4 regions of the Vibrio sp. Vb0937 genome follow, and region 4 is predicted to be linked to each of the others. Evidence: predicted binding sites of a transcription regulator. Region 4 holds the regulator's gene; each other region holds the start of a gene.

Region 1 (8,037 bases), on a different contig from region 4:
ACTGAATGCCATATAAACCGCTAAGGCTGTGTTTAAAAAGTTTCGAACAAACTTCGTTTTGGCTGGTTGAACGATTTTGTTCGCCACTAGGCGCAGGGGTAATTGGAAGTGCGGCAAATGCCGGTGCACGGCTAAGTACCAAAAGCATCAATGCTGTAGTACGAAGAAATAAGCTCATTCACTCTCCTTAACTTGCTTGTACTTAGAAAATAGGGAACATAAAGGTCGCTAAGTTCGGCAAATCAGGTACTAACTTATAAATGGGGCCATTACGAAAGATTCCAAGGTTTCAGTTTTATCTTGAAGTAGAATCGTGCGTTAGATCACCATTTCTCTTTTCTTTATTCTGATTATCAGATAAAGGCGCGTCTCCTATGAGACCGATTACATCCTATCACCGCAGTATTAACCAAAGATGAACGGCATAGACAAATTGAAAAAAAACGTTAGTCTTACCTCTCAAAATGAAAACAGCCGACAAGTAGAAAGTAAAATGAGAGACCAAGAATTTTGGCATAACAAATGGGCCAGCAATCAGATCGGATTTCACTTGGAAGATGTAAACCCGCTATTACCAGTATATTGGAAACACACTAATCCAAAGCGTGAAGATAAAGTGTTAGTTCCTTTATGTGGAAAGTCAGAAGACTTGATTTGGCTAGCGATGAAGCATGATTCGGTTGAAGGTGTTGAGCTAAGCCATATTGCTGTGCGTGCCTTTTTTGCTGAACATTTTTACACGCCAACGGTAACGCCTCTTAATGGCATGCACGAGCTTTATCAATTTGATGAGCTCTCTATTTATACTGGGGACTTTTTCACTGCACCAGTATCTCAAGCCGATATCATTTATGATCGCGCCGCGTTGGTTGCTTTACCGCAAGATATGCGAGAGGAGTATGTAGGGCGTCTCAAGCAACTGCTGAACCCAGGCGGTCGTATTTTGCTTGTTACACTCAACTATCCTCAAGAAGAGATGGCGGGGCCTCCATTTAGCGTGCCGGACGAAGAGATAGAGCAGTTATTTTCAGGTTACAAAGTTACTTGTTTGAACGTAGATGAAGCTGACGAGAATCATCCTAAAATTGCGAAAAAAGGCTTAAGTCGCTTCTCTGAAGAAGTGTACTTAATCGAGAGTGAATAGGCTCTCTTCGGTTTGGAACACGAAATAGCGCAGCAATTTGAGCTGCGCTATTTTTGTATGAGTGGTTCGTATTTAATAAATGATATTCACTTTTGAAGCACTTTCAACAGCATCTTGAACGGCTTCTTCGGTGGTTTTTCGTCGCGTAAGGACAACACCTAAACGGCGGCGGCCATCGATTTCTGGCTTACCGAATAGACGAACTTGTGTTTGAGGTTGAGCTAAAGCTTTGCTTAGGTTTTCAAAGCGAATGTTTGTGGAAGTTCCTTGTCCAAGAATAACAGCAGACGCAGATGGGCCATATTGCACAATATTATTAATTGGCATTCCGGTAAACGCGCGCACGTGGAGAGCAAACTCAGACATTTCCTGTGAAATCATTGTAACCATGCCCGTATCGTGAGGGCGAGGAGAGACCTCATTGAAAATGACTTTATCGCCTTTAACAAATAGCTCTACACCAAAGATGCCGTAGCCACCGAGCGCGTTTACCACTTTCTCAGCCGTGTATTCAGCTGCTTTTACTGCGTTTTCTGACATAGTTTGCGGTTGCCATGATTCGCGGTAGTCGCCATCTTCCTGACGATGACCAATTGGAGCACAGAAATGCACACCGTCAACGGCTCTGATGGTCAATAAAGTGATTTCGTAATCGAAGTCGATAAAACCTTCCACGATAACGCGACCTGCACCCGTACGCCCGCCTTCCTGAGCGTAATCCCATGCTTTTGTAACGTCGTCTTCGGTCTTGATAACACTTTGCCCTTTACCTGAAGAGCTCATCACAGGCTTCACCACGCACGGAATACCCACATGCTCAACCGCGGCTTTGAAGTCTTCAAAGTTATCTGCAAAACGATAAGGTGAAGTCGTCAATTCCAGTTCTTCTGCTGCCAAACGTCGGATACCTTCACGATTCATTGTTAGCCTGGTTGCCTTAGCGGTTGGAACAACATTCAGTCCTTTCTCTTCAAGCTCTACCAGTTTGCCGGTTGCGATGGCTTCAATTTCTGGTACGACGTAAGTAGGTTGTTCCTTCGTAATAACTTCTTCTAAGGCGTTCCCATCTAACATGTCGATAACATAACTACGGTGAGCGACTTGCATCGCTGGAGCATTGGCATAGCGATCACAAGCAATCACTTCTAAACCAAGTCTCTGGCATTCAATGGCGACTTCTTTACCGAGTTCGCCAGAGCCTAAAAGTAATACACGGGTAGCATTTGCGCTAGTTGCAGTGCCAAACATAGTGTTCCCTTACAAAATAGAGTGATGAGACAGAAATTGCAGGAGATCATACTGAAGTTTTATGACAAAGCAAACGTTTGCTTTTGGTTTTTAGGTAATAAAAAAGCTCTACATGTTGTAGAGCTTTTTGTTGAATTTGTCGTTTATACGTTGACAAAACTAAGCGGAATATCTGGATTCAACGCTTCCAACGTTGATTGCGTATCGGCTAAATGACTGATCTTACCTTCTGAGTTCTCTACCAATGCAGCGGCTTTGATGCTGTCAAAGGTTTCACCCGCAAGTAAAACTTGGATTAGCGCAACTTGTAGCGGTGGCAAGCTAGGATTAAACGCTGCATTTTCTGCATAAGCGCCTTGGAATACACGACCGCTAGTCATCTCTAATGCTAAACCACTCAAGTTGTTGGTGTATGGAGAGTGGCTCATGTTCATCGCTTCAACTGCAGTTTGGATGAGTGCGTCTTCATCATCACATGAGAATTGGTGTTTAACTTCTGCCATTAAGCCGGACTCGATACCGAGATCATTTGGTCCAAAGGCTTCAGGCAGGTATTCATGAAGTGACTTTTCTTCGCGTTCTGGGAGCTGGATTTTAAGCTCGTTTGCGGTAGATAACTCATTCATGAACTGGCGGCAGTGACCACATGGGCTGAAGTTGATAGTGATATCCTTAACACCACGTTCGCCTTTCATCCAAGCATGGCTAATCGCAGACTGCTCTGCGTGAACCGTTTGACCCAACTGTACACCAAAGAATTCCATGTTGGCACCGAAGTAAAGGCGACCTGAAAGACCACGAACGATAGCGCCGACATAAAAGTCAGAAAGGGGAGCATAGGAGTACGCTGCGGCAAAAGGAAGTAGCGCAACACGAAGCTCTTTGTCTGATAGACCGGTAGCTGAAAGCAACTGCTCAAATTGTTGAACTGAAAGCGTAGCATCAAAATCATCAGCTTGGATGATAGGAGCAAGTTGTTTGGAAAGTGCTTCTGGAGCGCCTGCTAGCGCCTGTTCAATGCGACTTTTCATGTTGAATCCTTGTTATTGCATGGACAGTTATTCTATGTGAAAGATAGAAATGTTCCGTGCGTTAGATCACGATAAATAATGCAATTGATAATTCTGTTACATAATTAGAGTGAGCTCACACATGTATTCGATTGCACAGGTGTGAAGCGTTATCTCCGTCTCACAATTAACCATATCAGTATATATTCATATGACCAAGGAGCAGGAGTATGTTACTAACGCGACTTTTACCGCTACGCTACTTTATACCTACGTAATCTAGAGCGAGTGGTAGCACCTAGAATGCTCATGCTATGAATGTATATCTCAGTCAAGTCCCTTCACGATATTACTGGGTGAGTTTGATAGATAAGATAGGGTTTTGAAAAGGGATAAGTAAGAAACGGAAAGGCTACGGCCTGCCGGAAGGAGGGCAGACCGAGAGCGCTTAACTATTGATATAGCCAGACCGCCAAAGCAAAAAAACTTGGAGCCAAAATAGAAGTTATGATCCCACATAAAACCAATGCGAGTGATGAGAACGCGGCATCTATGGGCTGTTTCTCTGCACAAGTAGCGGTGCCTAAGGCATGAGAGACTGTACCCATTGTCAGACCACGTGCAATCGGGTGTTTAATTCCAATTAAGTTGTAAATTGGGTATGCCAAAATCGCGCCCAATAAACCAACAATCAGAACCAAGATCGCCGCAACGGCAGCTTCACCACCGAGGTGACTCGAAATTTCCATTGCTATTGGCGTAGTGACGGATTTACCCACTAGACTTGCGATTAAACTGATATCTGCTTTGAAAGCGACTGCGATCAAGGTGGTTGTCATCATCGACATCACACTGCCTACTGTGCAAGCAAAAGTGATGATTCGCCAGTTTGCTTTAATCTGTGGTAGTTGTTCATATAGCGGGTAAGCCAGAGCAACTACGGCTGGTTGAAGTAAAAAACTGATCCCTTCGTTATCCGCATAATACGTTTCAAACGGTACATTTAAGTAAGTAAGCAAAGGAATGAGCACTGCAATACTGATCAGCAAAGGATTTGCTAGAGGATTATTCACTTTGATTGCGATTTGGCGCGCGACAAGAAAAACCGCAATGGTAACAACTAACCACATATCAGTGCTTCTCCTTTAGCAAGTAGTCCAGCAGCCAAGCGAGGCTGACTAGTACAATGAGTGAGCCTCCAACTGCGCTAGCAATGATAGGGAGGGCATTAGCGAGTAGCATATCGAAATGTTGCATTAATCCCACGCTAATAGGAACGAACAACAAAATCATGTAGCGGATAAATAGCGTGGCGCCCGGTTTGACCCAATCGACCTTTACAAGCCCAAGAGTCATAGAGAAAAACAGTACGAGCATACCGATGACACTTCCTGGGACGGAAACGCCAGTGAACTTTTGAATGGTAATTCCGATGCCAAGTGCCCCCATGATGAGGAAGATTGAAATGAGCAGTTGGATCAGTTGTAAGAATCGTTCTTTAATCATTTTGACAGTATATAAACAACAAGCACACCATAAGGTGCGCTTGTATTAGGAGGAGTTAAGAAGCTAAGCTCTCTACATAACGGTACACGGATTTTAATATCGCAATCTTCTTTTCGTCACTTTCATGTTCGTGAACTAAGTTTTCTAAATTCAGCATGTACTCTTCAATTTGGCTTTCAAACACTTCTCGACAGTGTAATGCCCAGCGTCTTTGTTCTTGCTCGTCTAATGTGCCTGGGAAGTTACGCGCACGATAGCGGAACAATAGAGGTTTAATGCGCTTGTCATCAAATTCAATGTCTAATGCAGCAAGATTATTCGGATCGGTTTCGCGAATGATATCCATAGCTGCGCGATCGGCTGGAGAAAAGAACCCGTCGTAAAGTTGTGTATCGACGTCATCACTTTTATCGAATTTGCGCTCGACTGAAAAGAGGCTAATCAGCTTTTCTCTAATTTCAGGATGTTGGCGCAACAAAGCGAGATTGGCGAGACATTGTTGGCGATCAATGCCAATAGACTCTGCATTTTCAGCCGTTAACGTTTTTGCAGGGGCGAGAATAGGGCATTTGTTCAAATGAACTAGTTTAACTGGCACTGGTAGCAATTCACCAAGATCTTCGCGCTTCGTGTAGAGTCTTTCGTGCAGCTCTTCTGCGGATAGCTCAAGAATAGGTTGAGGGTCTTTCGCTAAATCGATGGTGATAACGGCGTTATTATTGGTTGGATGCCAAGCAACAGGCACAATCCAGCTAGTGTACTGGCATTCGCGCCCTAGCATGCCTGAAACGTGCATCAACGGTGTCATGTTGACGATGTCGACTAAATCATTGAGCTTGCGCTTTTGGCGCATAGAAAAAAAGTAATCAAACAATTTTGGTTGCGCTGCTTTTACTTTCTTTGCCATTTCGATAGTCGCAACCACATCTGCCATGGCATCGTGCGCGTTACTATGTTCTATGCCGTTAGCCACAGACAAGTGTTCTAATTTAAAGCTAGTGAAGCCATCTTCGTTTTCTGGCCATTCTACGCCTTCTGGGCGAAGGGCATGGCACGCGCGTAGTACATCGAGTAAATCCCAACGTGAGTTACCGTTTTGCCAACTCCATGCGTATGGATCGATAAAGTTGCGATAACAAGTATAACGGGTCACTTCGTCATCAAAGCGAATGCTGTTGTAGCCTAAACTGGTAGTATTGGGTTTCGCGAGTTCAGCGTGAATCTTAGCGATAAACTCTGGCTCAGAAAGGCCTTCTTGAACCGTTTTTTGCGGAGTAATACCAGTAATAAGTGCAGCTTCAGGAGACGGAAGATAATCAGCAGGTGGCTGGCAGTACATGACTAAAGGCTCGCCGATGATATTAAAGTTTTCATCTGTACGAACACCAGCGAACTGGCTTGGGCGATCTTTCGCGGGGTTGGTTCCCCATGTCTCATAATCAAAGAAGAAAAAAGTGGGCTGATTATCTTGGTGCATTCTGCTTACCGTTTACAAAACCGATGACAGTATTAGACCATTCAACGCCTTGACTAGCAACGAAAGATGCAAGTTGAATTTTTGAAAATGAAAAAAGCCGATGGCGAACCATCGGCTTGATATTTTACGTTTTATCGCTTTGGAAGGAATTTGAGTTCTATGCTCGTGTTTCTTCCAATGTTGCTTCACTTTCTGGTGACTTCAGCACTCGGCTAGCAATTGTACCCGCAGTCATTGAGCCTGAAACGTTTAGTGCGGTACGTGCCATGTCAATCAGTGGTTCAATAGAGATAAGCAGTGCCGCGATGGTCACAGGTAAGCCCATTGCAGGAAGAACAATCAAGGCTGCAAACGTCGCACCGCCGCCGACACCTGCAATACCAAATGAGCTGATGGTGATAATCGCAATCAATGACAGGATAAAGTGTAGATCAAGTGGGTTGATGCCCATTGTCGGAGCTACCATCACTGCAAGCATTGCAGGATAGATACCCGCACAGCCGTTTTGGCCGATAGTGGCACCAAACGATGCTGATAGGTTTGCAATCGCTGGTGGTACGTTAAGCTTCGTGATTTGCGCTTCTACGTTTAGTGGAATTGTTGCTGCTGAGCTACGAGATGTAAACGCGAAGGTCAGTACAGGCCAGATTTTCTTAAAGTATTCCGCAGGGCTAACGCCGACAAAAGAGACTAATACGCCATGAACAACAAACATCAGTGCGATAGCAACATAAGACGCCACAATAAAGCCAAGTAGGTTTAGGATGTCGCCTGCGCTTGATGTCGCTACCACTTTTGCCATCAGTGCTGCGATGCCGTATGGCGTTAGGGCCATGATCATCTTCACTAATCGCATAACGATAGATTGAGCAGCTTCTACGAAAGTACGAATCGGTGATTCCAACTCTGCTTTTTCCATCATCACTTTACGAGCGGCGATACCAGTTAACACGCCGAAAATCACAACAGCGATAATTGATGTCGAGCGAGCACCTGTTAGATCAGCAAATGGGTTGGTTGGAATGAAGCTAACTAGCATTTGAGGAATAGTTAAGTCACTTACTGTACCGGCACGGCTTTCTAAAACGGCGATACGAGCGGTTTCACGCGCACCTTCAGTTAACCCTTCTGCTGACAGGCCAAATGTCGTTGTCACCAAAATACCGATAAGTGCAGCAATTGCAGTCGTTACTAGAAGAACAGAGATGGTCAGGCCAGAAATTTTACCTAAAGATCCACCTTTCTCCAACTTAACAACTGCAGAGATCATCGATACCAATACTAGTGGCATGATGACCATTTTCAGTAGACCAACGTAGCCACTGCCTACAATGCCTACCCATTCAAGTGTTTGAGCAATTGCGCTGTTGCCTTCACCGTGAATGAGTTGCAAAGCAAGACCAAAAAGAGAACCGGTAACAAGACCGATCAAAACGAGACGTGAAAGAGTGTGTTTCTTTTGTTGCTGATTAAATAGAAAGAACAATATTCCAACAAAGACGGCTAGAGAGGCTATCACTGCAAAATTCATAATTTGACCTTATCAACCAGCCGAAGTGGCGGTTGTTTTTTATACGGGGTTTTATACGGATTTATTTATGGAGCGTAAGATAACGCTCGTGATATAACTTTAAAAATGACAAACGGGTATT
Region 2 (8,037 bases), on a different contig from region 4:
AACACTGGCGATATTCCTGTTGTACAAAGTGATCGCGGAGGTCAGGTTACGTATCATGGCCCTGGTCAGTTGGTCGCCTACTTCTTGATCAACCTACGCCGCAAAAAATTAGGTGTACGAGATCTCGTTACCACAATCGAGAACCTCGTGATCAACACGCTAAAAGCATACAATATTGACTCAGCCGCGCGACCTGACGCACCAGGTGTCTACGTTGCCGGTAAGAAAATATGCTCTCTCGGTTTACGCATTCGTAAAGGATGCTCGTTTCATGGTTTAGCCTTGAACGTAAATATGGATTTAACACCGTTTCTGCGTATTAACCCTTGTGGTTATGAAGGTATGGAAATGGTTCAGGTCAGCCAATTTGGCGGCCCAGACAATGTAGAAGCCGTAGAAAAACAATTAATAGAAGAACTCGTTACTTTGCTCGATTATGAGCAAGTAGAATTCAGCACAGAAGCACCTTCTCAAGGTAATAAAGCATGAGCAAACCAATCCAGATGGAAAAAGGCGTTAAATATCGTGACGCCGATAAAATGGCATTGATTCCCGTAAAGAACATGCCTACAGAGCAGAAAGAAGTGCTACGTAAGCCTGATTGGATGAAGATCAAGCTACCAGCCGACAGCCAACGAATTCAAGACATCAAGGCGGCGATGCGCAAGAATAAACTTCACTCCGTATGTGAAGAAGCATCTTGCCCTAACCTAGCGGAATGTTTTAACCACGGTACAGCTACCTTCATGATCCTAGGTGCTATTTGTACTCGTCGTTGTCCTTTCTGTGACGTTGCTCATGGCCGCCCATTGCCACCGGAAGCAGAAGAGCCTCAAAAACTGGCGAAAACCATCGCCGATATGAAGCTGAAATACGTAGTAATCACTTCTGTAGACCGTGACGATCTGCGTGATGGTGGTGCACAGCACTTTGCCGACTGTAACCGCGAGATCCGTGCGTTGAACCCGCATATTAAGATTGAAACTCTGGTTCCTGACTTCCGTGGTCGTATGGACGTAGCGCTTGATCTAATGAAAGATAACCCGCCAGATGTCTTCAACCACAACCTAGAAACAGCGCCACGTCTTTACCGTAAAGCTCGCCCAGGTGCAAACTACAAGTGGTCGCTGGAGCTTCTTAAGAAGTTCAAAGAGCAGCATCCAAATGTACCGACCAAATCTGGTTTGATGATGGGTCTTGGTGAAACCAAAGAAGAAATCATCGAAGTACTGAAAGATCTACGCGCACACGGCGTAACGATGCTGACTCTAGGTCAGTACTTAGCGCCAAGCCGTCACCACTTGCCAGTAGAACGTTACGTTCCGCCATCAGAGTTTGACGAGCTAAAAGAAGTTGCACTAGAGCTTGGCTTCACGCACGCAGCGTGTGGTCCATTTGTTCGCTCTTCTTACCATGCCGATATGCAAGCTCAAGGTATCGAGATTAAATAAGCTCTCGCTTGTTTTGAAAAGCTTGTTTTGAAGAGAAAAGGTTGGCTCAGTGCCAACCTTTTTTGTATCTGTCAAATGATGATAAAAAGCCATTCTACCTCCGTCATTCTGAACAGCGAGGAACGAGCGTGATTGAGAATCAGTTTCCAACGTACTGATGATTTTTTGGGAAACGCTGAGTAAAAGAGTGTGCCTCAACAAGATTCCTGCTCTCGCCTAGGCTCGTCGGAATGACGCGGTTTGGATATATTGAAAGGGACAGTGTTGGTAGCCATCTCCTTATCACACACTCTTCGCTATATCTCATTCCAAACGCCAGACAAACAAAAAGGCCCTCAATTGAGGACCTTTAGTATATCAATGTTCAAAATAGATGAGTCGAGTTCTAGGAGAACACACGGAGTTTGCGCGAGCAAGTGAGTATGTTCGACACCGAAATTGACTCATTCTATGAAGAATAGTTAGGCGTAAACCGGTAGACGCTTACAAATTTCGAGCACTTTCTGTTTAGTCGCTTCGATAACTTCTTCGTTGCCGATGTTATCTAGAACGTCACACATCCAGTTTGCTAGCTCTTTTGCATCTTCTTCAGTGAAGCCACGGCGAGTGATCGCTGGCGTACCTACACGGATACCAGACGTTACGAATGGGCTGCGTGGGTCATTTGGTACTGAGTTCTTGTTTACAGTGATGTTTGCTGCACCTAGTGCCGCGTCTGCGTCTTTACCAGTGATATCTTTGTCGATTAGGTCAACAAGGAACAAGTGGTTTTCTGTACCGTTAGATACGATTTTGTAGCCACGCTCTTGGAACTGACCAACCATTGCTTTTGCGTTTTTCACTACGCGAGCTTGATAAGCTTTGAACTCTGGCTCCATCGCTTCTTTGAACGCTACTGCTTTACCAGCGATAACGTGCATTAGAGGGCCACCTTGACCACCAGGGAACACTGCTGAGTTCAATTTCTTGTACATATCTTCGCCAGCATTTGACAAGATAAGACCACCGCGAGGACCTGCTAGTGTTTTGTGCGTCGTTGTTGTTACCACGTGAGCATGCGGTACTGGTGTTGGGTATTCACCGGCGGCGATAAGACCAGCTACGTGCGCCATATCAACAAATAAGTAAGCACCTGCTTTGTCAGCGATTTCACGCATGCGTTTCCAATCAACGATTTGCGAGTAAGCAGAGAAACCACCGATGATCATCTTAGGTTTGTGTTCAAGTGCTAGCTGTTCCATCTCGTCGTAGTTGATTTGACCAGCTTCATCGATACCGTAAGGGATAACGTTGTAGTGCTTACCCGAGAAGTTTACTGGTGAACCGTGAGTTAGGTGACCACCGTGCGCTAGGCTCATGCCTAAAACTGTATCGCCAGGGTTAAGAAGCGCCATGTAAACTGCGCTGTTTGCTTGAGAACCTGAGTGAGGCTGTACGTTAGCGTACTCACAACCAAATAGTTGGCATGCACGCTCAATTGCTAGTGCTTCAGCTTTATCTACGTACTCACAACCGCCGTAGTAACGCTTACCTGGGTAGCCTTCAGCGTATTTGTTCGTTAGCTGAGAACCTTGCGCTTCCATTACACGTGGGCTTGTGTAGTTTTCAGAAGCGATAAGTTCAATGTGTTCTTCCTGGCGAAGAGTTTCTTCCTGGATAGCTGCGAACAGTTCCGCATCGTAATCTGCGATGTTCATATCACGCTTAAGCATCTGTATCTCCTGACTCAGATTAGTACTGAAAGTTGCAAAAAAACTGTTGAATGACCCGACGCAAACGTTTTCGTCACCCTAATGGCGCGCATTCTACATAATTTGATTTAGGTCATAAAGAGAAATTTACAATTTTTCTCATGCAGTTTTTTCATGATGACAAGCAATGTTTATCATGCCAGCATTGCAATCGCATAACGACAATCTATTGCCTGTCAAATTTGTGCTTTACACCCTGTAAAACAGCAATTACATAGGTTTACCGTAAATTTTACCCTCTAGCTACCGAAAAGATCATCTTTTTACTACTATGCACGCCTTATTTATCACTAATGACTGCAACATTGATGGAAAAACACTCATTAAAAGAAGACTGGATAGCGATTCTCACGGGTACCTTTTTAGTAGCTCAAGGCGTTTTCTTTCTCCAATCCGCGAACCTTCTAACGGGAGGCACGACTGGATTGGCTCTGCTTATTAGCCAATTTACACCTTTTACCTTTGGTGTGCTGTACTTTTTAACAAACAGTCCTTTTTACTTACTAGCATGGAAACGCTTCGGCCGTCATTTCGCCATTAATAGTGCCATTTCTGGTGCGTTGGTTTCTATCTTTGCCGATCATCTTTATTTGCTAATCTCGCTCGAATCGGTAAATGAAGTTTATTGCGCCGTCGCAGGCGGACTTTTAATGGGGCTCGGTATGCTGATCCTATTCCGACATCGCTCCAGCTTGGGTGGCTTTAACGTGCTGTGTTTGTTTATCCAAGACAAATTTGGCATTTCAGTTGGCAAAAGCCAAATGGCAATCGATGCATGTATCCTGTTTGCTTCATTCTTCTTTGTCACACCAGAAGTGATTGGCCTTTCAATTTTGGGGGCGTTTGCACTCAATGTCGTGTTAGCGATGAACCACAAACCGCACCGCTATTCCGTGACCTACGGTTCATAAATTTTTGATAATGATTGAAGCGCGATTTATAAGATTTCGCGCTCCAATCGCTATATAATACTTCGCGATTTCCAAATAGATCGGTACGGTATGCGCGACTTTCTGCAACAAGCTAAACAGACTCACAGTTGTATTGCGATTGGAGAGCTGATCTATAACCCGAAGACACAGAACCTTCATCAAGATGCTATCGCGATTGATCTTGAACCTCGCACCATTGAATTATTAGAACTGCTGTTAACAAGCGTTGGCCACCCACTCTCTGCTGACACCATTATTGAAACCATTTGGCAGAGCAAGTTCATCTCTAAGAATGTGCTCACGAACCGCATTAGCACCTTACGTGCACTGCTACAGCAGTACTTACCCGAATACGATGCCGCTAAGCTTTTAGTCACTTACCCCCGCAAAGGCTACTTTCTTAACCCTGCCAATATTCGTTTAGTGCCACCAGCGAAAAACCATCGGCGCGTTATCTCAACCCAGGTGGCGAGTAATAAGAGCTTCAAGCTGATTTTTGCTTACAGCTTATGTGCCATACTTGCGGTATGTAGCATGACACTCGCAAGCTTGTTATGGCAACGCCAAGAAATCTCAACACAGCAAACACGTCATCAACTACTGATTCCCAAAGTCGAGCTACTACTCAACCGTGTCGATTCAATCGGCTCTCAGGCGCGAAAATACCGCATACTGGTCAAAGCCATCTTGCTGCAACAACAGGTTGAATATCCATACACCGACATCGCCAACCAAGATGCTCCTAGTTACTTTCTTGATCCTATCGGTCATACGCCATATTTCCCTGGCGCACGAAACATGCAGACCAGCGACTACGAGCTCAATATCGAGTTAAAAGACGGCACAAAACAGGGCATCTTGAAAGCGCAGATGAACCTTATTTATCCTGCGACGGGCAAGTTGGCGTTTCGCAATGAGTACACACTGCGTTTATCTGACTTACAATCGGATATTTTCCAAATGCATTCGGATGTCGCGCAATACTTCAATCTGCCTGCACCTTCGGCAAGTACGTGGCAGCTTTCGGATATTCACAAAAAAATGTTATTCGAGAATGCCTTTTCTAGCCAACCTCTCCGACAATCTGATGAGTTTGCGGCTATCACAACGGCAAGACATCTAGCCTTATACGAGCACGAACATCAAAAGCTGGAAGCGTATTTAACTCAAGTACAATCGTCGTTTGATGTTTTGCCAGATGAGCTGAGCCTCTGGTTAGGTCTATTGCATTTCAAATTAGGTAACTTAGACAGGGCAAAAGCTCTGTTAACGACACCAGATGGCGACTCACGTATCCAAAACGCACTGATTTATACCTTTGTGTCTCACATTGCTCACAAGCAGAACAAACTTGAACAGTTCCGTCTCAACTACATGGAATCACTGGTGGCGCTGCTGCGCGTTTTACCTTCCGAAACCTTGTTTGAGCGTCTTTCTCAATCTGAATCAAAAGAGACTTGCCTCCAACCGTGGAAAACGTTGCATGTTAGTGTGACCGATCAAGAAATCATAAGCCGATGGAAAGCGCTCATTAACGAGTATTGCACTAATGTGGCCAACGAAATAACCACCAATAAAACAAAGACCTAAATATAAAATTAAGCTTTCGTTAACCCCTGTTAGCTTTTGTTTTTTGCCCTTTTTCTCTCGCTGAACTTAGCATGCTCGCATTCAAGCAACGGCCCAACATGAAGCGGCCTTATCAATCAGGAATGTAAACCATGCTAAACAAAATGACGCTTATCGCGGCAGCAACTCTGGCTCTTTACGGCTGTGGCGGAGGTTCGTCTTCTGGCAGTGCGAATCCAAACAAAGTGCCTCAAGAAAGTTTCGACGTCTCGATTCACAACTCAATCTTCGCTCCCACGCCAAGCACACAGCTAAACTACGCATTTAGCTTGGATGGCCAACCAGAAGGCGACATGAAACTGAGCTTCCAAGCGATGGGTCGCGAGCAAATATTGGCAGCATTGGCACAAATCCCAAACAGCGAGGCAATGGTCCAGTTGGTTAATGACTTGGTGAACTACGGCGCCGAACAGTTCTACTATTCAGACGAGCAGTACAACGACGACGAAGAGAGCAATACGCTTTACTTTGCAGGATCAGATGGTGCACTCCATGAAATCACTGACGCTTATTTCATTGGTCATCAGTTTATTGCCATGCTTATGCACAGCGGTCCGATTTTCCGCCTAAACGGTGACGACGTAAAAGAGAAAAGCCCGAATATTGACATCGGTGAAGAAACTATGTCTCTGCAAACCATTCTTACAGGCTACGCAGTTCACAACCTTCTAGACCGTTTTGAAGAGCATGAGTGGGTACAAAACCTTCCTATGACAGCATCTTGCCAAGTGGTTTGGCAACAGCAAATCCGAGAAACTGGCGTGCGTAAATCGTTCTCGATCTCAGGCAAGAAAATTGAAGCGGCATACCTGATGGAAGAGAACATCTACAACCTAAACTGTGATGACATGGACTCAATGGAGTTCGCCACTTCGGCAGAACGTTGGTTTAATCCGAGCTTAGGTCTGATAGAACAAATTGAACTGCAGAAAGTACAACAAGTACAAATCAACGAAGAGAAAGTGCAGCTAACAGCGATTGAAACAAAATAAGCTAGAGATATCTCAATAAAAGAAGGCTTTGGGGAGCACACCAAAGCCTTCATCTCGAATATCAATCTTAGGGGTGATGACACCCGAGTTTATTCTTCTATCAACAAAATACGAGTTTCGTAAGGTCGTAACACTTGATGGTTTGACGCGACTGCGCTCGCTGAGTTTTGATAGTTAGATAGCAAGTTTTTCGCTTTACTCATATCAAAACGTTCTGGCAGAACGCATTCCACCTCTTCAGCGTAGTAGTTATTGATACACAGCAGCGTTTGCTTATCGTTCTGACGAGCGTAAGCGAAAATACGTTTGTGCTCTGGCAGTAAATCTTCATAACGGCCATCGGTGATGACTGGAACCTGTTTACGCAGTTCAATCAGACGCTTGTAAAAGTAGAACACCGAGTTCAAATCGGCAACCGCAGCTTCAGCATTGATTTCAGAGTAATTCTGCGCCACTTCAAGCCACGGCGTTCCCTCAGTAAAGCCCGCGTGTTTTGCACTGTTCCATTGCATTGGTGTACGTGAATTATCACGCGACTTCTGTGCCAAGATCGCCATCATATCGTCATGAGATACACCATCACGGTTGACCATAATGTCGTACATGTTAGTACTTTCAACATCACGATATTGGCTGATTTCGGTATAATCCGGGTTGGTCATGCCGATCTCTTCCCCCTGGTAAACATAAGGTGTGCCTTGCATCATGTGCACTGATGCCGCAAGCATCTTGGCAGATTCAACACGGTATTGCTCGTCGTTACCTAATCGGCTCACAACGCGTGGCTGGTCGTGGTTACACCAGAACAGCGCCCCCCACCCTTTGCCATTTAAGCCCGTTTGCCAATGATTGAAGATCTGTTTTAACTGAATGAAATCAAACGGCGCTTTGGTCCATTTTTCACCATTTGGATAATCGACTTTCAGATGATGGAAGTTGAACACCATGGATAGCTCTTTGCCGTCTAGCGAAGAATATTGCTGGCAGTGCTCTAGCGTAGTGGAAGACATTTCACCCACCGTCACGCTGCCGTATTTTTGAAACACAGATTCGCTAATCTCTTGAAGGTATTCGTGCACACGTGGACCATCCGTGTAGAAACGACGACCATCACCAATATCGTCACTTGGAAAATCTTGCTGCTTGGAAATCAGGTTGATAACGTCGAGACGGAAACCATCCACTCCTTTTTCTGCCCAGAAGCTGATGACTTCTTTCACTTCTTCACGCACTACTGGGTTTTCCCAGTTTAAGTCCGCTTGCTCTTTAGCAAAAAGGTGCA
Region 3 (8,037 bases), on a different contig from region 4:
CTTGTGACTTCTATACTTTTATTACTTGCTTTAATTGCATCATTAGCATCATCCAAAGGTGTATTTTTTCAAATAAAAGTTGCGCAAAACGAAATAAAATCTCGACAAGCACATTGGTTAGCGGAAGGAGGTGTTGAATGTGCATGGGCGCAATTTAGAGTTAATAATATTGTACCTGCCGTAATAACAGATTGTGGCTCAGGGCTTTGGACTATTCCGAATTTTACGAGTACTTCCAATGGGTATTTGGTTACTTCTAATGTTGGATTTACAAGCATTAGTAAGGAGATTATTTTGGGAGGTAACTTGAGTTATGGTGCAATGCAGTCTAGTGCCGACATTTATTTTCATTCTAGTGCAACGTTCTCTACTCCAGACCCAGGGGAATTGAGCAGCGATGGGTGGGAGTGTATTGCGTTAAGGTATAAAAAGCGCTTTTACTCCTCTTCAGTTGATAATAAAGGCGTAATTCATGGAGAGTCTCCCTATGCCGATTTTAACAACCCTACAAATAAAGATTGTGCAAACACGACGGCAAACCGTCATCTCTCATCTAGTGTTGGCGGGGTTGGTGCTGGTGATGATTTTACTCAAGATACAGATTTAAAGCCATTTGAATCCTTCTTTGGAGTAAAGGCTGAAGAGCATAACGATGTCCGAGATAATGGTGTATTTCATGTTATGACGGGCTCAGTGGCTGATGGTATACCTAATTGTGGTGCTGCTTTAACAGCAGAAATTCAGTCAGGGAAGCATCATTTATGGGTGGAAGGGAGCTGTGAAATCAAGCAATCGGAATACAATGATTTAGTGAATGCTACATCATCGACCAATGGCGTAACAGTGCTCATTCATGATGGTCTTTTCTCCGTGATGGGACCACCGAGCTCCGGCGCTACATCAAATAAGTTTAAAGGGGTCTTGTTTCATTTCAATCATGATTATACCCCGACAACAGCGGATTGGGTTGGGTTCGAAGCCAATGCTCACCTAAATCATGTGCCAAGTGTTGTAGAAGACTCATACAGGACAATAGCTTCTTATTATCAGCATGGTTCTTTTACGGTATCTGGTGGTCAATATTTTGATAGTGAAGATCAGGCAGCGGTTTTCTTCGATTCTTTGGACTTTAGATACAATAAAGATGTGATAGACAATTCAAGGAATGCGCATGCAATTCCTAGATGGAAAAAAGGCTCTTGGAATGATCTCTAAACAAAAAGGTTTTAACCTTCTTGAAGTTCTAATTTCTTTTCTGCTTATCGGTGTTGGGGCTCTAGGTTTAACTAAGCTAAACGTGTATCTAGAACGTGAATCTGAATATGCCATAAAAAGTATTGAAGCACTTCGTCTAGCAGAAAACCAGCTCGAATGGTTCCGGACGCGTGGTGCTTCTGCGGCGATGTCTACCATCACACCTGCAAATTTTGCTTCTATTGCAACAGGCTCTTCTGTTACTGGATCTTATGTCGTCGAGTGGGAAGTTCCAGCTGCCACGGTTTCAGGAACACTGAAAACTATCACCATTACCTCTAGCTGGAAGGATAGAATCGGCGAGATGCGATCAGTTCAGCTTAAAACGATGATCTCACAATACAGTGAATTCGAAAACTAAGTTCAATTGCATACATGGGCTGAGACAAATGCGGGTGTAATTCCTGCTTGATACCGGATTTGTCACGGTTAATAAATGGTTTTTGAACTGTTAATTGAGTTGATGTGCTACTGTTTTTATTATGTTTAATTGAAGTGGTGTTTTTGCAAAATATGTCTCCAATTATGAAAAAAAATCTAGAACCTTGTGCTTTCTCCATTAGTGTTTACTAGAATACTCGTTGGATAGTAGGTCGTTATAATTATTCAAATAGGCCTTGGCACCAACATCATTCACTATGGAGTTACCATGAGTAACCAAGCTGTAAATAAGGCACCATCATCGAAGCCGAGCGGGATGGAGCGCTTTTTAAACTTTATCGAGAGGACAGGTAACAAAATTCCTGATCCTGCGATTTTGTTCTTCTGGGCATTGATCATTACTTGGGCGGCGTCAGCACTTTTGTCGAATGTATCATTCGATCTTCCAAACCCTCGAACGGGCGAAGCTCTTACTATCACCAACTTACTTACGGGCGAAGCGCTAGCAAGTTTCCTTGCTAACATGGTGACGACGTTTACTGGCTTTGCGCCACTGGGTATCGTACTTGTCGCAATGCTAGGTGTGGGTGTTGCAGATTCTTCGGGCTTTATTACGACGGGTCTTAAGAAGATGCTGAACTTCACGCCAGCTAAGCTTCTTACTCCAATGCTTATTTTGGTTGCCATTGTATCGCATACTGCGGCAGATGCAGGCTATGTTCTGGTTATTCCTCTTGGCGGTATTATCTTCCATGCGGCAGGTCGTCACCCTTTAGCAGGTATTGCGGCAGCATTTGCAGGTGTATCTGGTGGCTTCTCTGCAAACTTTATCCCTTCAGGTATCGATCCGCTATTGGCTGGCTTTACGCAAACTGCGGCGCAGGTTCTTGATCCTGAATATGTGGTTAACCCATTAGCGAACATCTTCTTCACTGGCCTATCCTCTATCATTATTGTGGGGATTGGTTGGTACGTGACAGAGAAAATCATCGAGCCTCGTTTATCAAAAATGCCAATTGATGATGATGCGGAAACCGCGCCAAACCTAGGTTCATTTACTGAACTGGAATCAAAAGCATTCCGTTATGCAGGTTGGGCAATGATGGCGGGTATTGCTTTACTTGTTGCAGCGTTAATTCCAGAAACATCAGCACTTCGCTCGCCTGAAGGTGAAATTACTGCCTTCTCAGCACCGATAATGAAGTCTATCGTGCCGTTGATCTTTATTCTGTTTATCATTCCTGGTTACGTTTACGGTAAAGTGTCTGGAACGTTCAAGACCAGCAACGACATTATCAAAGCGATGGCTGATACTATGTCAACCATGGGCGCATACATTGTTATGTCATTCTTCTGTGCTCAGTTCCTATCTGCATTTGCTCAGTCAAACATCGGTACGATGCTAGCGTTGTATGGCGCAGAAGGCTTAAAAGCGATGAACCTACCAGGTGAAGTGACCATCATCGGTATGATCCTTCTAACCGCGTCTGTAAACCTACTTATTGGTTCGGCATCGGCAAAATGGGCTTTAATTGGTCCAATCCTAGTGCCAATGCTAATGGCGGTTGGTATCTCGCCTGAGCTGTCTCAGGCGGCTTACCGTGTGGGTGACTCTGTATCGAACATCATTTCGCCTCTAATGGTATTTTTCCCTCTTGTTGTGGTTTACTGTCAGCGTTATGTGAAGTCGGCTGGTATCGGTACGCTTGCGTCACTAATGATGCCATTCTCGATCGCAATGCTGATCGGTTGGTCTATCTTCCTAGTTGCTTATTGGATGGTAGGTATCCCGCTAGGCATTCAAGCTCCTTACACTTACACAATGTAAAAACGTGTAGGGTGTGAAAGCCACTAATTGGCAGCCGAAAAGCGCAGGTCTTCGATCGGCGCTTTTTTGTTCTCGCACAACAAACATCGATAGGTCTTGTAACTAGGTTTTTTGGGGTTGCAGACTTTGTCCCGTGATGTGTTGCTGTAGTGAAACCGAAGTTGGTGATAAAATTCCTGACTTCAATCGTTTTTTGTTTCTTTGGAGCCTCCTTTGTCTAACCATCCGTTTTCCCCTCAAGATGAATTGTTTATGCGCAGAGCGATGGAGCTTGCTGAGCAAGCAGAAGCTGAGGGGGAAGTACCTGTTGGCGCAGTGCTTGTCAAAGATGGTGAAATTATCGCTGAGGGGTGGAATCGCTCTATTGGTACTAATGACGCTACCGCACATGCTGAGATCCAAACGCTGCGTAAAGCAGGCCAAAAGCTAGAAAATTACCGCCTTCTGGATACGACGTTATATGTAACACTTGAGCCATGCCCAATGTGTGCCGGAGCCTTATTGCATAGCCGCGTTAAGCGGGTTGTTTTTGGAGCGCCAGATTTAAAAGCTGGAGCAGCAGGAACAGTGCTTAATTTGTTTGAAAGCCAAGCCGCTTACCATTACGCCTTAGTTGAAAAGGGGCTGCTAGAAGATGAGTGCCGTACTCAGCTACAAGCGTTTTTTAAGCGCCGCCGAAAGGAAATTAAAGCGAAGAAGCAAGCACAAAAAGCATTAGAAAATGGAGAGAGCGAACAAGGTAGTAGGAGTAGTGAGAGCTAGCAAACACCTACAACGTGGTAGATGTTTGCTTGGACGCACTAGTGATTGACTAAATGTACAAAAACACGATTACGTGAACTTACTTTCTTTTTCATACATGTCAGTTTACGTTTACGTCGGATAGCAGCTACTGTGTTATTTAAACGCTTTGACTGCACTCTACGTCTTCTCATATTCAAAACCTCCTGCAGACAAGACTTATACCAGTAAAGTGCGGCTCATCGATGCTTGGCAATAGGCTCGATAATCGCACTAAACATTGTATGGTTTAAACGTTCTTCATTTGACTTCTGCATTGCACAGAGCCAGCAAACAATTTCAATACGATGCTTAATAATAGGAGTGACGTTATTTCGGCAGAGTGTAGCCGAAAGCGCCGCTTCATCAAGTGAGCTAAACCATGTGGTTGTAAAGTAATCTGTTACAAAGCAATCAGTTTTACTAACGATGAAGAAAAGGCGACCAACCAAAGGAATGGTTGAGTGTGGTTGGTGTCACTCAGAATATTGGAGTCTAGATAAGTTTTCGTTAGGACTCAACAAAAATGACGAGCTTCATAGGCTCGTCATTTTTTAGTTTACCGCGGGTTTATTCTTCAATGCTTTCTTGTTCGGTGTCTTCTTCAACCGTGACGTCAGAAGCGCCAGAGACTTGTTCTACGACGGTCTCTACTGCGCCCGATATCAAAATGTCGGGGTTGAGCGGCGGAATCACTTGTAAGTCATCGCTATTCTCATCAATCGCTGGCTGTTGGCTGACATGACCAATGATGGATTGGTAGTAACGTCGAATATTTTCTACGTAATTACGCGCTTCATCGCCTCTGGCGTACCCATAGCGAGTTTGGCTGTAATAGCGCTTCTGACGCAGTAAAGGCAGCCTATCTTTTACATCGGCCCAAGCGTTCGGATCGCCACCTTGTGCTTTGGTGAGTCGTCGTGCGTCCATCATGTGGCCGTAACCAATATTGTATGAAGCTAACGCAAACCATATTTTTTCATGCTCGTTAATGCTATCAGGCACGCGACTTACAATACGACGTAAGTACTCGACACCACCACGAACAGATTGCTCAGGGTCTAAACGGTTTGTTACCCCGACGCTTTTCGCTGTTGGCAGAGTAAGCATCATCATCCCCCTAACACCCGTTGGCGATTTTGCTGTTGGTTTCCAGTGTGACTCTTGATAAGCCAATGCTGCAATTAATCGCCAGTCGAACTCTTCGCTGTATTTTTGGAATAAAGGTGCCCATTTAGGCAATTTGTCATCCAGAGCTCGAATGAATGCGCGAGTATCAACGTAGTCAAATGCTTCAATATGACCAATGTACTTTTCTTCGAGAGTGGACAGTTCTCCTGATTGTTTGATGTTACCGAAAAACTCTATCAGCATCGCATACAAGCTTTCGTCTTCAGAACGTCGAGTAAACCAAGACACTGGTTGATCTTCTGTAAGTTCAAACGCGAGCGCAAGATCGGGGTAAAGGCGTTGAGCTAGGGAAAGTTCTACCGAATCAGTCACAGTAAAACGTAACTCACCCGTCGATACGTATTTGAGTAAGTCTCTCGTGTCAGCATCACCAACAATTTCAAACTGAAGTTCTGGATACTGCTTCTTTAACGCTGTTAGGGTCGGAACATATTGCGATTGTTCAACGATCTTTAATGTTTGAGCGCCTGCATTTGTATCTTCGTCGGACTCGTCGTCTTTCGAGGCTTGGTATTCAATGAGTTGTTCGATATCTCGTGGTCGAAGTTGCCCTTTTTTATATACCACTTGTTGGCTTACATAATAATAGGCCGGGCCTGGTCTAAATCGTTTGACTGCTTGTGACGTTTGATTTAAACCCGTAGCGATGATATCGATATCTCCTTTCTTAAGAGCAGGAAAAAGCTCAGCCTGGCGAAAGGCTGGTTTAATCTCGAGTTTGACGCCGAGCTGTTCCGCAAACTGACGCGCCAATTCGTAATCCAACCCTGCGGGACCATCGGGACCTATGTAGTAGGAAAGCTGATTGTTTAGCGTGCCAACACGAAGCACACCACGTTCTTGAATTTTTTCAAATTCACTTTTGGGCTCCGACTCAATCTGGCAAGCTGAGAGCAAAAGAACAGAAACTAAAATTAGAGCACTGCGCTTGAGCCGGTTGAAGTGACTTATTTGCATTAATAGGTACATCTTGGAAAATTTCTATTTGCCTTTATATCAAAGCGAGCTCATGGGGCAAAGTGAATCACACACTTATAACGTGACATTGTGTGTTTTATCGACATTTTAGTTGTAATTCAAATTTGACAAAAAAAATGACGCAAACGGTTGCTTTTGGTGTTACATCACAAAAACAATTACTATATAATGCGCTCGCAATGACGAGGTGGAATCGGCATAGGTTCGACAGGGCTTATTTTAAGTGTCTGAATTTATTCCAATATCACCTTAATCAATTGCATAAGAGACCTAAGCACATGAGAATTTTGCGTGGCTCCCCAGCTCTTTCTGAGTTTCGTGTTAATAAACTACTGGAACTTTGTCGTGAACAAGATCTGCCTGTAACTGGCATTTATGCCGAGTTTATGCACTTTGCCGATCTAAAGTCAGACCTTGATGACCAAGAGTTAGAAAAACTTGAAAAGTTACTAACTTACGGCCCAACCATCGAAGAGCATGAGCCTGAAGGTCTTCTACTTCTTGTCACGCCTCGTCCTGGCACTATCTCGCCTTGGTCTTCTAAATCTACCGATATCGCTGTTAACTGTGGTCTGGATAAAGTGAAACGTCTAGAGCGTGGTACGGCTTATTATGTCGAATCTTCAGTTGTTCTATCAGAAGCTCAAGCTGACGCTGTTAAAGCGTTAATTCACGACCGTATGATGGAAACAGTATTCACAGAATTTGAAGCCGCATCAGCATTATTTACTGTTGCAGAGCCTAAGCCTGTCGCACATGTTGATATCTTAGCTGGCGGTCGTCTTGCGCTTGAAGAGGCAAACGTTTCCCTTGGCTTGGCACTCGCAGAAGATGAAATTGATTACTTGGTAGAGAACTTTACTAAGCTTGGGCGTAACCCAAACGACATTGAATTGATGATGTTTGCTCAGGCGAACTCAGAGCATTGTCGCCACAAAATTTTTAACGCAGATTGGACTATCGACGGGGTAGATCAACCTAAGTCTTTGTTCAAAATGATCAAAAACACTTTTGAAACGACACCTGACTATGTGCTGTCTGCATACAAAGACAACGCAGCCGTTATGACAGGTTCTAAAGCGGGGCGTTTCTTCCCTGACCCTAAATCTCGTCAATACACGTACCACCATGAAGATACGCACATCTTGATGAAGGTAGAAACGCACAACCACCCAACGGCAATCTCTCCGTGGCCGGGCGCATCGACTGGCTCAGGCGGTGAAATTCGTGACGAAGGCGCGACGGGTATCGGCGGTAAGCCAAAAGCGGGTCTGGTTGGTTTTACAACCTCTAACTTACGTATTCCTGGTTTTGAACAGCCATGGGAAACCGACTTCGGCAAGCCGGGTCGTATTGTGAATGCGTTAGACATCATGCTTGAAGGTCCTCTTGGCGGCGCGGCATTCAACAACGAATTTGGTCGTCCAAATCTATTGGGTTACTTCCGTACTTACGAAGAAAAAGTCACTTCTCATGCGGGTGAAGAAATTCGTGGTTACCACAAACCAATCATGATTGCTGGTGGTATGGGTAACATCCGCGATGAACACGTACAGAAGAAAGAGATTCCAGTGGGTGCGAGCCTCATCGTACTTGGTGGTCCGGCAATGAACATCGGTCTTGGT
Region 4 (8,037 bases):
TTTTGGAAAGGACATCATTCCAAAGATGTTCCCTAGAGGTGATGTGTTCGTGTATGACTTCAGTACCAACAAAATCAGTGGCGAAAAAGAAGAGGTGTACTGGCGTGATGTCGGAACTATTGATGCGTACTGGCAAGCGCATATGGATCTGCTAGAAAAAGATGCTCCATTTTCGCTGTACAACCGTAAATGGCCATTGCACACCTACTACCCACCATTGCCACCTGCGACATTTACCGACTCTGATAATGGTCGTGTGCAGATAATCGATAGTTTAGTGTGTAATGGCAGCTATGTTAGAGGCTCAAGAATCGAAAAGTCGGTGCTTGGTTTTCGCAGTAATATTGCTTCTGCTTGCGATATCAGCGAATGTATACTTCTTGGTGACGTAAAAATTGGCGAAGGCTGTGTTTTACGTCGTGTGATTGTCGACAAGGATGCCGATATTGCTCCTGGTACTCAGATTGGTGTGAATCTTCAAGAAGATAAAAAACACTTCCACGTGTCTGAGGAGGGCATTGTTGTTATTCCGAAAGGAGCTCGAGTTGGCTACTAACAACTTATCTATTCTGTTTGTAGCTTCTGAGGTTGAAGGCCTCATTAAAAGTGGTGGCTTGGCAGATGTTGCCAAGGCACTACCGGAAGCCCTTCAAAACCTACAGCAAGACGTAAGAATTACCATCCCTGCGTACAGCAGTATTGATAAACTCGCAGACGCAGAAGTTGTATTAGAAACAGAATTAACATCATGGCCGCATACGGAGTATCGAGTTTTGCGGCTCATGTTAGGTCAAAATCCTGTTTACCTGATTGATTGTCCGCCGTATTTCAATCGACCATCAATGTATGCGGAGAACAACCAAGCGTATACTGATAACGGCGAGCGCTTTGCGTTTTTTAGTGCAGCATGTCTCGATATGTTACCCAAGCTCGCCTTTCAACCTAATATCATACACGCGAACGATTGGCACACAGGTCTTGTTCCATTTTTGCTCAAGCACAGGTATGGCAATGATCCGTTTTTTGCTCATACTAAAAGCGTCATTTCAATTCACAATGCGGTCTTTAAAGGCGTATTTAGTTATGAAGACGTGCAGTGTTTGCCAGAGTTTCATTGTAGAAACGTTCCCGATGCTGCGGTGAGTGCAACGCATATTACGATGCTTAAAGCTGGTGTAATGAATGCAGATAAGATAAACGCGGTTAGCCCTACGTACGCAGAGGAACTAAAAACAGAGCTTGGCAGTCACGGCATGGCTTGGGAGTTTCAGCAACGTGCGCAGGACTTAGTCGGCATCTTGAATGGTTGTGATTACAGCGCTTGGAATCCGGAAACTGATACCTACTTGCCGGTTAATTACTGCGCCGACCAGCAAAGTATGTCGCAAGGGAAGAAAGCTTGTAAAAAAGCATTACAACAACGACTAAATTTGCCCGAAAAAAATGTAGCTATGTTCGGTATGGTTTGTCGGTTGACCCAGCAGAAAGGCGTTCATTACTTGTTGCCTGCTTTGGCCGATTTTTTGAAGCACGATGTTCAGCTAGTTGTCGTTGGGACCGGAGACCCTGTTCTTGCCGCTCAGTTACGAGAGGTTGCCGCGCAGTTTTCTAGCAAATTTGCCTTTGTAGAAGCGTATGACAATGAACTTGCGCATATCGTTGAAGCTGGTTCTGACTTCTTCTTGATGCCTTCTGAGTTTGAACCATGTGGCTTAAACCAAATCTATAGTATGGCTTATGGGACATTACCGATAGTACGCGGTGTTGGTGGCTTAAAGGACAGCGTTAGCGATTATGATGTAAACCCATCTGAAGCAACGGGGTTTGTTTTTTTCGAACCGACACCGCAGGCATTGTTGTTAACGATGCTAAGGGCACTGTTGCTCTACGCTCAAAACGAGCCTGAAGTGAATAAAGTACAGTTGCACGCGATGCAACAAGACTTTTGTTGGCAAAAGGCCGCAGAATCTTATTTGCAGCTTTACCACTCAGCGTTAGTTTGACTTAAAATTGTAACGAAAGGCACCGAATGAGGTGCCTTTATTATCTTGAGTAAGGGGAGTGTGGTAGGATGGCTTTTTACTTAATAGCACGATCTTTTTGATACTGAATATGACCCAGCCGCTACTTTTTCATAAAACTTATTTGCACCCTACTAGTCATGAGTGGGTTGTATTTGTGCACGGTGCTGGTGGTAGCTCTTCTATTTGGTTCAAGCAAATTAAAGCTTACAAGCAACACTTTAACTTATTGCTGATCGATTTAAGAGGTCATGGAAAGTCAAATCAGTTACTTAAAGAGCTCATTGCTAGCCGTTATACCTTTACGGAAGTTACCCAAGATATTTTGAAAGTGTTGGACCATTTAAAGATCCAATCCGCTCATTTTGTCGGTATGTCGCTTGGTACAATTATTGTTCGAAACCTTGCTGAATTGTCATCGGAGCGCGTACGTTCGATGGTGCTCGGCGGTGCTGTCACAAGGCTTAACACTCGTTCTCAGATATTGGTGAAATTAGGTAATTTTTGTAAGCATATCCTGCCGTACATGTGGCTCTACAAACTGTTCGCTTATATTGTTATGCCTCAAAGAAGCCAACGAGAATCTCGCCACCTTTTTATTCGCGAAGCCAAGAAGCTTTGCCAAAAAGAATTTAAACGTTGGTTTATTCTTGCCGCTGATGTAAATCCGTTAATGAAATATTTTAAAGATCGAGAGTTACCCATTCCGACTCTTTACTTAATGGGCGACAGGGATTACATGTTTATTAAACCTGTCAAAGAAATGGTTGCAGCACATAAGCTCAGCATTCTACGAGAAATCCCGAATTGTGGTCATGTATGCAATGTAGAGCGTCCAGAAGACTTCAATCAACACTCCATCGAGTTTATTAAACAGCAAGCTGTATGTGCTTAAAACTGAGTGCATCCACTGAATAGGAGAGCCGCTATAGCTCTCCTAGTTGATATCCACATTGCCAACATGCACCAAATTGCCCTTCGTTTATTTCATGACATTTTGGGCATTGCCAATCTTGATACTCATGCCTATCGGATTGTTTTCGATATGCTTTTACTATTTCTTCAGCTTTCATCTTTTGTGCCGTGTCAAAAAGCCACACATAAGGATCGGTATCATCACCAAACGGCAGTTCTCCTTTTAAGCCGAAAATACCTTCTCCGCGAACTTCACAGTAAATTTGTTCCACTTTAAGCAGCTCACATACAATGTGTGCTTCTGCTGGGTTTTTAGCGATAAATATTTTCATCAAAATACCCACTTCACCAATTACGAGTTTTGCTGACTTGGTGTCGGCCTTACTTTATTCATAACCCATTTAGTGATGATTGGAAATAGTCCCAATAGCGCAAAAGACGCTAATACTGCGGGTGAAACAATGCCCGATAGGCTTTCAATTGTTGCTAATTGAGTACCTGCATTCAGATATACGGCTGTGCCTGGCAGCATACCTATTTGGCTAGTGAGATAAAATCGACCTACAGACATCGGTGTTAAGCCCATCAGTAAGTTGATTAGAAAGAAAGGGAATACAGGGATTAGACGCAAGGAAAATAGATAAAAAGCTCCGTCTTTTTCGACACCTTGATTAATTGCGTTGAGTTTATTTCCGAATTTGTTTTGTACCCAGTCACGCAATAAGTATCGGCTGCTCAAGAAGGCCAGTGTTGCCCCCATAGTGCTAGCGAAAGAAACCAGTAGCAAGCTTGTCCAAAAACCAAATAAGGCTGCACCAAGTAAGGTGACTACTGCCGCTCCTGGGATAGAAAAAGCGGTAATTGCAATGTAGGTAAAAAAGTAAATCGCAGCCGAGAATACAAAATTCTGATCGATGTATGTAGTTAGTGCTTCTTGTTGGGCTTTTGCATTCTCTAAGGTTAAATACTGGCCAAAGTTAATACCTAAAAAGACGATAGCCGCTAGTAGGATGAGACCTAATATCAGTTTCTTATTCATAATTTTGATTCCAATTTGGGATATATGTAATAAGACAGTAGGAAAACCGAAAAAATTTCACAAAAAAACCGCAGATTAGACTGCGGTTTTACAAGATAGTTTTTAGGCCGACTTTTATTGGAGGCCGTTCATCAACTCATCTCGGCGAGCTTGAGGTACCACACTCCAATGAGTGCCGTTGATAGCACCTTCTAGTGCCCATAGCAACTCAATGTTGACGGTTGCAGAGTGCGTATCTCTTATCGCTTTATAGGCGTTAAGCGCACCTTCCTCTTCAAGCTTCTCTACGGATTCGATGCCGGCTTTTTTTAGCATGCGCTCGGTAGCCAGTCGTAAGTTAGGCAAATCTTTCAAACGGTTAGGCTTTGTACTTGCTTGCTGTTCTTTCTCAAGCTTTGCCTTTTTCAATGATTGATTCGCTACTTCGATTAAGCGTTCGCTTGATTCCCATAAATCGCTGGAAATAGCGTAGTACTTTGTAACGACTGGAAAGCCACGTTTTTTATAAACGTAAGGCTTTAGCCCTTGTTTCTCGAAGTCAGATGAAGTTTTTTGGTCTGCTCTGATATGAAGCTGATTGTTTACCACTAGTGCAAACATTGTTTCATCAGCGAATAGTCCGAAGCCACCAAACATTGAGCGCGACTTGATATTACCAAGTGCCTCAAATAGCTTCATAGAGTCTTTGAGTATCGGTTTATCCATGTTTTGTTATCTCGGTGTAATTAATATTACGCCACCAAAAGTCAGGTCCGAGAGAGTAGCAAACATGCGTAAAAACAATGTCATTACAGAGTAAAGTCATTGCTTACACACTTGCCATCGGTAACCCCGCTACCTTCCATATCGTAATATGGTTCAGGCCGGAGGCTTTGCGTCCCACTCTTTCGAATGGTTTGCCCTGTGCGTGACACAATGAGCATACTTCTTATATTGAATTAACATCACGGTTTAGCGTTAAAAGTGTGATTTCGGTTCAATAAAAATGATAGATTGAATGCTCTATTTTGCATATGGAAAGGTGCAAATTGGCCTTTGAAAAGGAGTTCTTAATATATATTACATTTATATAAAACAGGGAGTTAACGTTAGTCAATTGTTATTAGAGTGGTGTGAAGTATTAGAGAATGCTTAATTTTTCCAAAAAAATAAGCGCCCCTGTAGAGCGCTTATTTAACACGGTTAAATACAGTGAAATTTAGTTCATTTTTTTCACAGTATTTCGAATTACAAGCTCAGGTTGCATTTCGAAAATTCGTTTTTCGTGTTCTTTATCTTTGATACGCTCAAGTAGAATTTCGAATGCATTTTTACCAACACGACGTTTAGGTTGGTGGATAGTCGTTAGCGGTGGAGAGAAGTATTCCGCAAGCTCTATGTTGTCGTAGCCGATCACTGAAATATCTTCAGGAATTTTGATCCCGTTTTGTTGCAAGCGGCTCATTAGGCCTAGAGCCATTGTGTCGTTAAAACAGAATACCGCCGTCGGGCGCTTGTCCATTGCGGTAATTTTATCTGCAACTAATACGGCCGTATCACATTCAAAGTTACCTTCAAGGATCCAGTCTTCATTTACAGCTAGGTTCGCTTCGCTCATTGCGCGACGGAAACCTGCAATGCGCTCTTGGCAAGCAAGCTTTTCAAAATGACCGCTTAGACAAGCGATATCCGTATGACCATTGTCAATCAGATGTTTGGTCGCAATGTAGCCACCTTCTTCTGAGTTATCCATGATTTTGTCTGCTTGCGAGCTCTCTGGGCCCCAATCCATGACCACTTTAGGAATGTCCGCATGACGGTCAAGCATCTCTTTTAGTTCTTCGGTTAAGTCAGAACACATCACTAGGATGCCATCAACGCGCTTTTCAGCCAGCATACGAATGTAATCGCGTTGTTTTTCGTAAATCCCGCCTGTGTTACATAAAATCAGAGTATAGCCTTGGCGGTAACAGTAGCTCTCAACGCCATCAATCACTTCTGAGAAAAATAGGTTAGTTGATTGAGTTACTAACATGCCAATCGTACGAGTTGAGTTGCATTTTAGGCTGCGTGCAACGGCACTTGGCGCGTAATTCAGCTCGTCAACGGCTTTCATTACTTTTTCTTGCGTTGCTTCTGCAACGAAACGCGTTTTATTGATAACGTGCGAAACTGTCGTAGTGGAAACGCCGGCTAAGCGAGCAACGTCTTTTATCGTGGCCATAAATGGTGTCCTGTATCGAGCTACTGAAATATGTCGTATTGGATGTACCTGATGCTCTAATGGTTTCACACCTAGCAATATAAAATTGGCGCTAAGTGTCTCGGCAGCGGTTGATCCAAGTGCGACAAAAGGGTACGTAGCAGCATCGGTCGATGAATTTTATCTTTTTTCTATCTGATGAGAAATTGCCATCAACCTGTTAAGAAAACACAAAAACCGCTATATTTCAGCGGTTTACATATAAATCATATTTAATCGTTTGCGCTCACATTTTAGCCCTATGTGGACTGACTAGCAATGTTTTCAGCAAGAGATTTGTGTATTTGAAGTCACATTTTGACTGCTAAATAACCAAGCGTCTTTGCGCTAAGTTAAGGCAAACGAATATTATACCCAAGTTACTTACAATTGGTCACTTTCAGGCATACAGGAAGCCCGATAGGCAGGCTCCCTAAAAATAGGCGGCAATTATTCACCAAGAAGGTAGGCGCTGTCTAGTTTACAAAATGCAACTAATAGTTTCGCGACACTCGAGTAAAATCCAAATTCGTCGAATTTTTTACATTTGTCTGAAAACTGAGGTAACCAAGACATCAATTGTTGCTGGATAAAGTCGTTTTGTTTAACGAAGGCTTCTTCCATGTGTTTTTCTTGTTCAAGCTCGTTTGAGCGGATAATCATGTTCCCGAGAAAGTCGAGCTCAACGGCTAAGTGATCCGCAGGTTCCTTTAGGTTTTCGTCTACTTGAACGCCAAATTCAGCCATCAACTTTTCCATTTCCTCAGCTGGCTTGTCATTCAGTAAACCTGATTCACCAATGTACATGGATGCGTAAGGAAGAGCGCCGTATTTTTCTGTCTTCAAAAACAGTTCACAAAAGTCAGCTGCAAGCTCTAGTTGTGCATCTTCACGATCTTGTAACCGATTCAATGCATCAACTAGGCTATCAACGGCTGGTTTTAGCGACTCATTTTCACCTAAACCTGCGAGAAAACTGCGAATTTCAACACTGTGATAGGCTTCCAATTCTTTCTCTGTTAGTTCTTTTGCGAACAAGCTCGAAAACCACCAGTAAATTTCAGCGCGTTTTTCATTAAAAGCTTTCACTTCTTGCATTTTGGGCTCCTGAATGATGCTTCAAGTCATGCATCACAAAGTCAATTAGGGATATCCCCTAAGTGTAATCAATTAAAATGAATAGCAGTAACTATAATTGTTATGTTTTATGGTCAAAAATGACCGTTTATTAATAGCAATGGGTAAGCTTGTTTTGAATCAATAAAAACGCTAAATCTTGCGTTTTAATGTATCTATGACTAGAAATGTTACTAGTTATGAATAGAATACGTCTTGGATAATAAGAAGACAGAAAAGTGGTGTAAATGAGCTATCACGTATTAGTCGTAGAAGATGATGTTGTAACTCGTAGTAAGCTTGCGGGATATTTCCAAAATGAGGGCTACCAAGTCAGCGAAGCAGAGAGTGGCGCGGAAATGCGTGAAGTTTTGCAAGCGGGCGATGTAGACCTGATCATGCTGGATATTAACCTGCCTGGTGAAGACGGCCTGATGCTTACTCGTGAGTTACGTAGCCAATCGGATATTGGTATCATATTAGTAACAGGACGCACGGATAGCATTGATAAAATCGTAGGCCTAGAAATGGGTGCTGACGATTATGTGACAAAACCTTTTGAACTGAGAGAGCTGTTAGTTCGCGTTAAAAACTTGCTGTGGCGTATTTCAGCAGCGCGCAGTGGCAGCTCGAAAGCGAATGAAACCAGTGAAGAGCACATTGTGCGCTTTGGGGAGTGGACATTCGACATTCAACGTCGCGCACTTAGCCGCAACGGTGAGCCA

Evidence for each region. Region 4 encodes PurR, which represses purine synthesis genes. Its sites were predicted from a motif close to TNANGNAAACGTTTNCNTNA; they were not measured.
Region 1: purT (formate-dependent phosphoribosylglycinamide formyltransferase) is a predicted target of PurR. The motif match lies at 2,458-2,477, and genes of this name have one in related genera.
Region 2: glyA (serine hydroxymethyltransferase) is a predicted target of PurR. The motif match lies at 3,220-3,239, and genes of this name have one in related genera.
Region 3: purL (phosphoribosylformylglycinamidine synthase) is a predicted target of PurR. The motif match lies at 6,530-6,549, and genes of this name have one in related genera.

The regions. Positions count from the first base shown of each region.
Region 1 covers NZ_JAWOTK010000006.1:167,561-175,597, reverse strand. The annotation lists gene R7P67_RS11670 (phosphoribosylglycinamide formyltransferase) at 1-178, opposite strand, end outside; gene R7P67_RS11665 (thiopurine S-methyltransferase) at 494-1,144, shown strand; gene purT (formate-dependent phosphoribosylglycinamide formyltransferase) at 1,217-2,392, opposite strand; gene cdd (cytidine deaminase) at 2,536-3,423, opposite strand; gene R7P67_RS11650 (LrgB family protein) at 3,855-4,532, opposite strand; gene R7P67_RS11645 (CidA/LrgA family protein) at 4,534-4,908, opposite strand; gene sbcB (exodeoxyribonuclease I) at 4,964-6,385, opposite strand; gene R7P67_RS11635 (L-cystine transporter) at 6,543-7,916, opposite strand.
Region 2 covers NZ_JAWOTK010000008.1:1,969-10,005, forward strand. The annotation lists gene lipB (lipoyl(octanoyl) transferase LipB) at 1-489, shown strand, start outside; gene lipA (lipoyl synthase) at 486-1,451, shown strand; gene glyA (serine hydroxymethyltransferase) at 1,913-3,163, opposite strand; gene R7P67_RS12685 (YitT family protein) at 3,511-4,113, shown strand; gene R7P67_RS12690 (transcriptional regulator) at 4,204-5,724, shown strand; gene R7P67_RS12695 (hypothetical protein) at 5,856-6,755, shown strand; gene treC (alpha,alpha-phosphotrehalase) at 6,845-8,037, opposite strand, start outside.
Region 3 covers NZ_JAWOTK010000008.1:59,644-67,680, reverse strand. The annotation lists gene R7P67_RS12945 (hypothetical protein) at 1-1,215, shown strand, start outside; gene R7P67_RS12940 (prepilin-type N-terminal cleavage/methylation domain-containing protein) at 1,205-1,615, shown strand; gene R7P67_RS12935 (AbgT family transporter) at 1,904-3,463, shown strand; gene tadA (tRNA adenosine(34) deaminase TadA) at 3,677-4,225, shown strand; gene mltF (membrane-bound lytic murein transglycosylase MltF) at 4,814-6,391, opposite strand; gene purL (phosphoribosylformylglycinamidine synthase) at 6,691-8,037, shown strand, end outside.
Region 4 covers NZ_JAWOTK010000003.1:91,345-99,381, forward strand. The annotation lists gene glgC (glucose-1-phosphate adenylyltransferase) at 1-556, shown strand, start outside; gene glgA (glycogen synthase GlgA) at 546-2,003, shown strand; gene R7P67_RS07290 (alpha/beta fold hydrolase) at 2,113-2,916, shown strand; gene R7P67_RS07295 (DUF2007 domain-containing protein) at 2,948-3,268, opposite strand; gene R7P67_RS07300 (TVP38/TMEM64 family protein) at 3,289-3,975, opposite strand; gene R7P67_RS07305 (TfoX/Sxy family DNA transformation protein) at 4,090-4,680, opposite strand; cyclic di-GMP riboswitch class I at 4,797-4,886, opposite strand; gene purR (HTH-type transcriptional repressor PurR) at 5,174-6,178, opposite strand; gene torD (molecular chaperone TorD) at 6,647-7,294, opposite strand; gene torR (two-component system response regulator TorR) at 7,561-8,037, shown strand, end outside.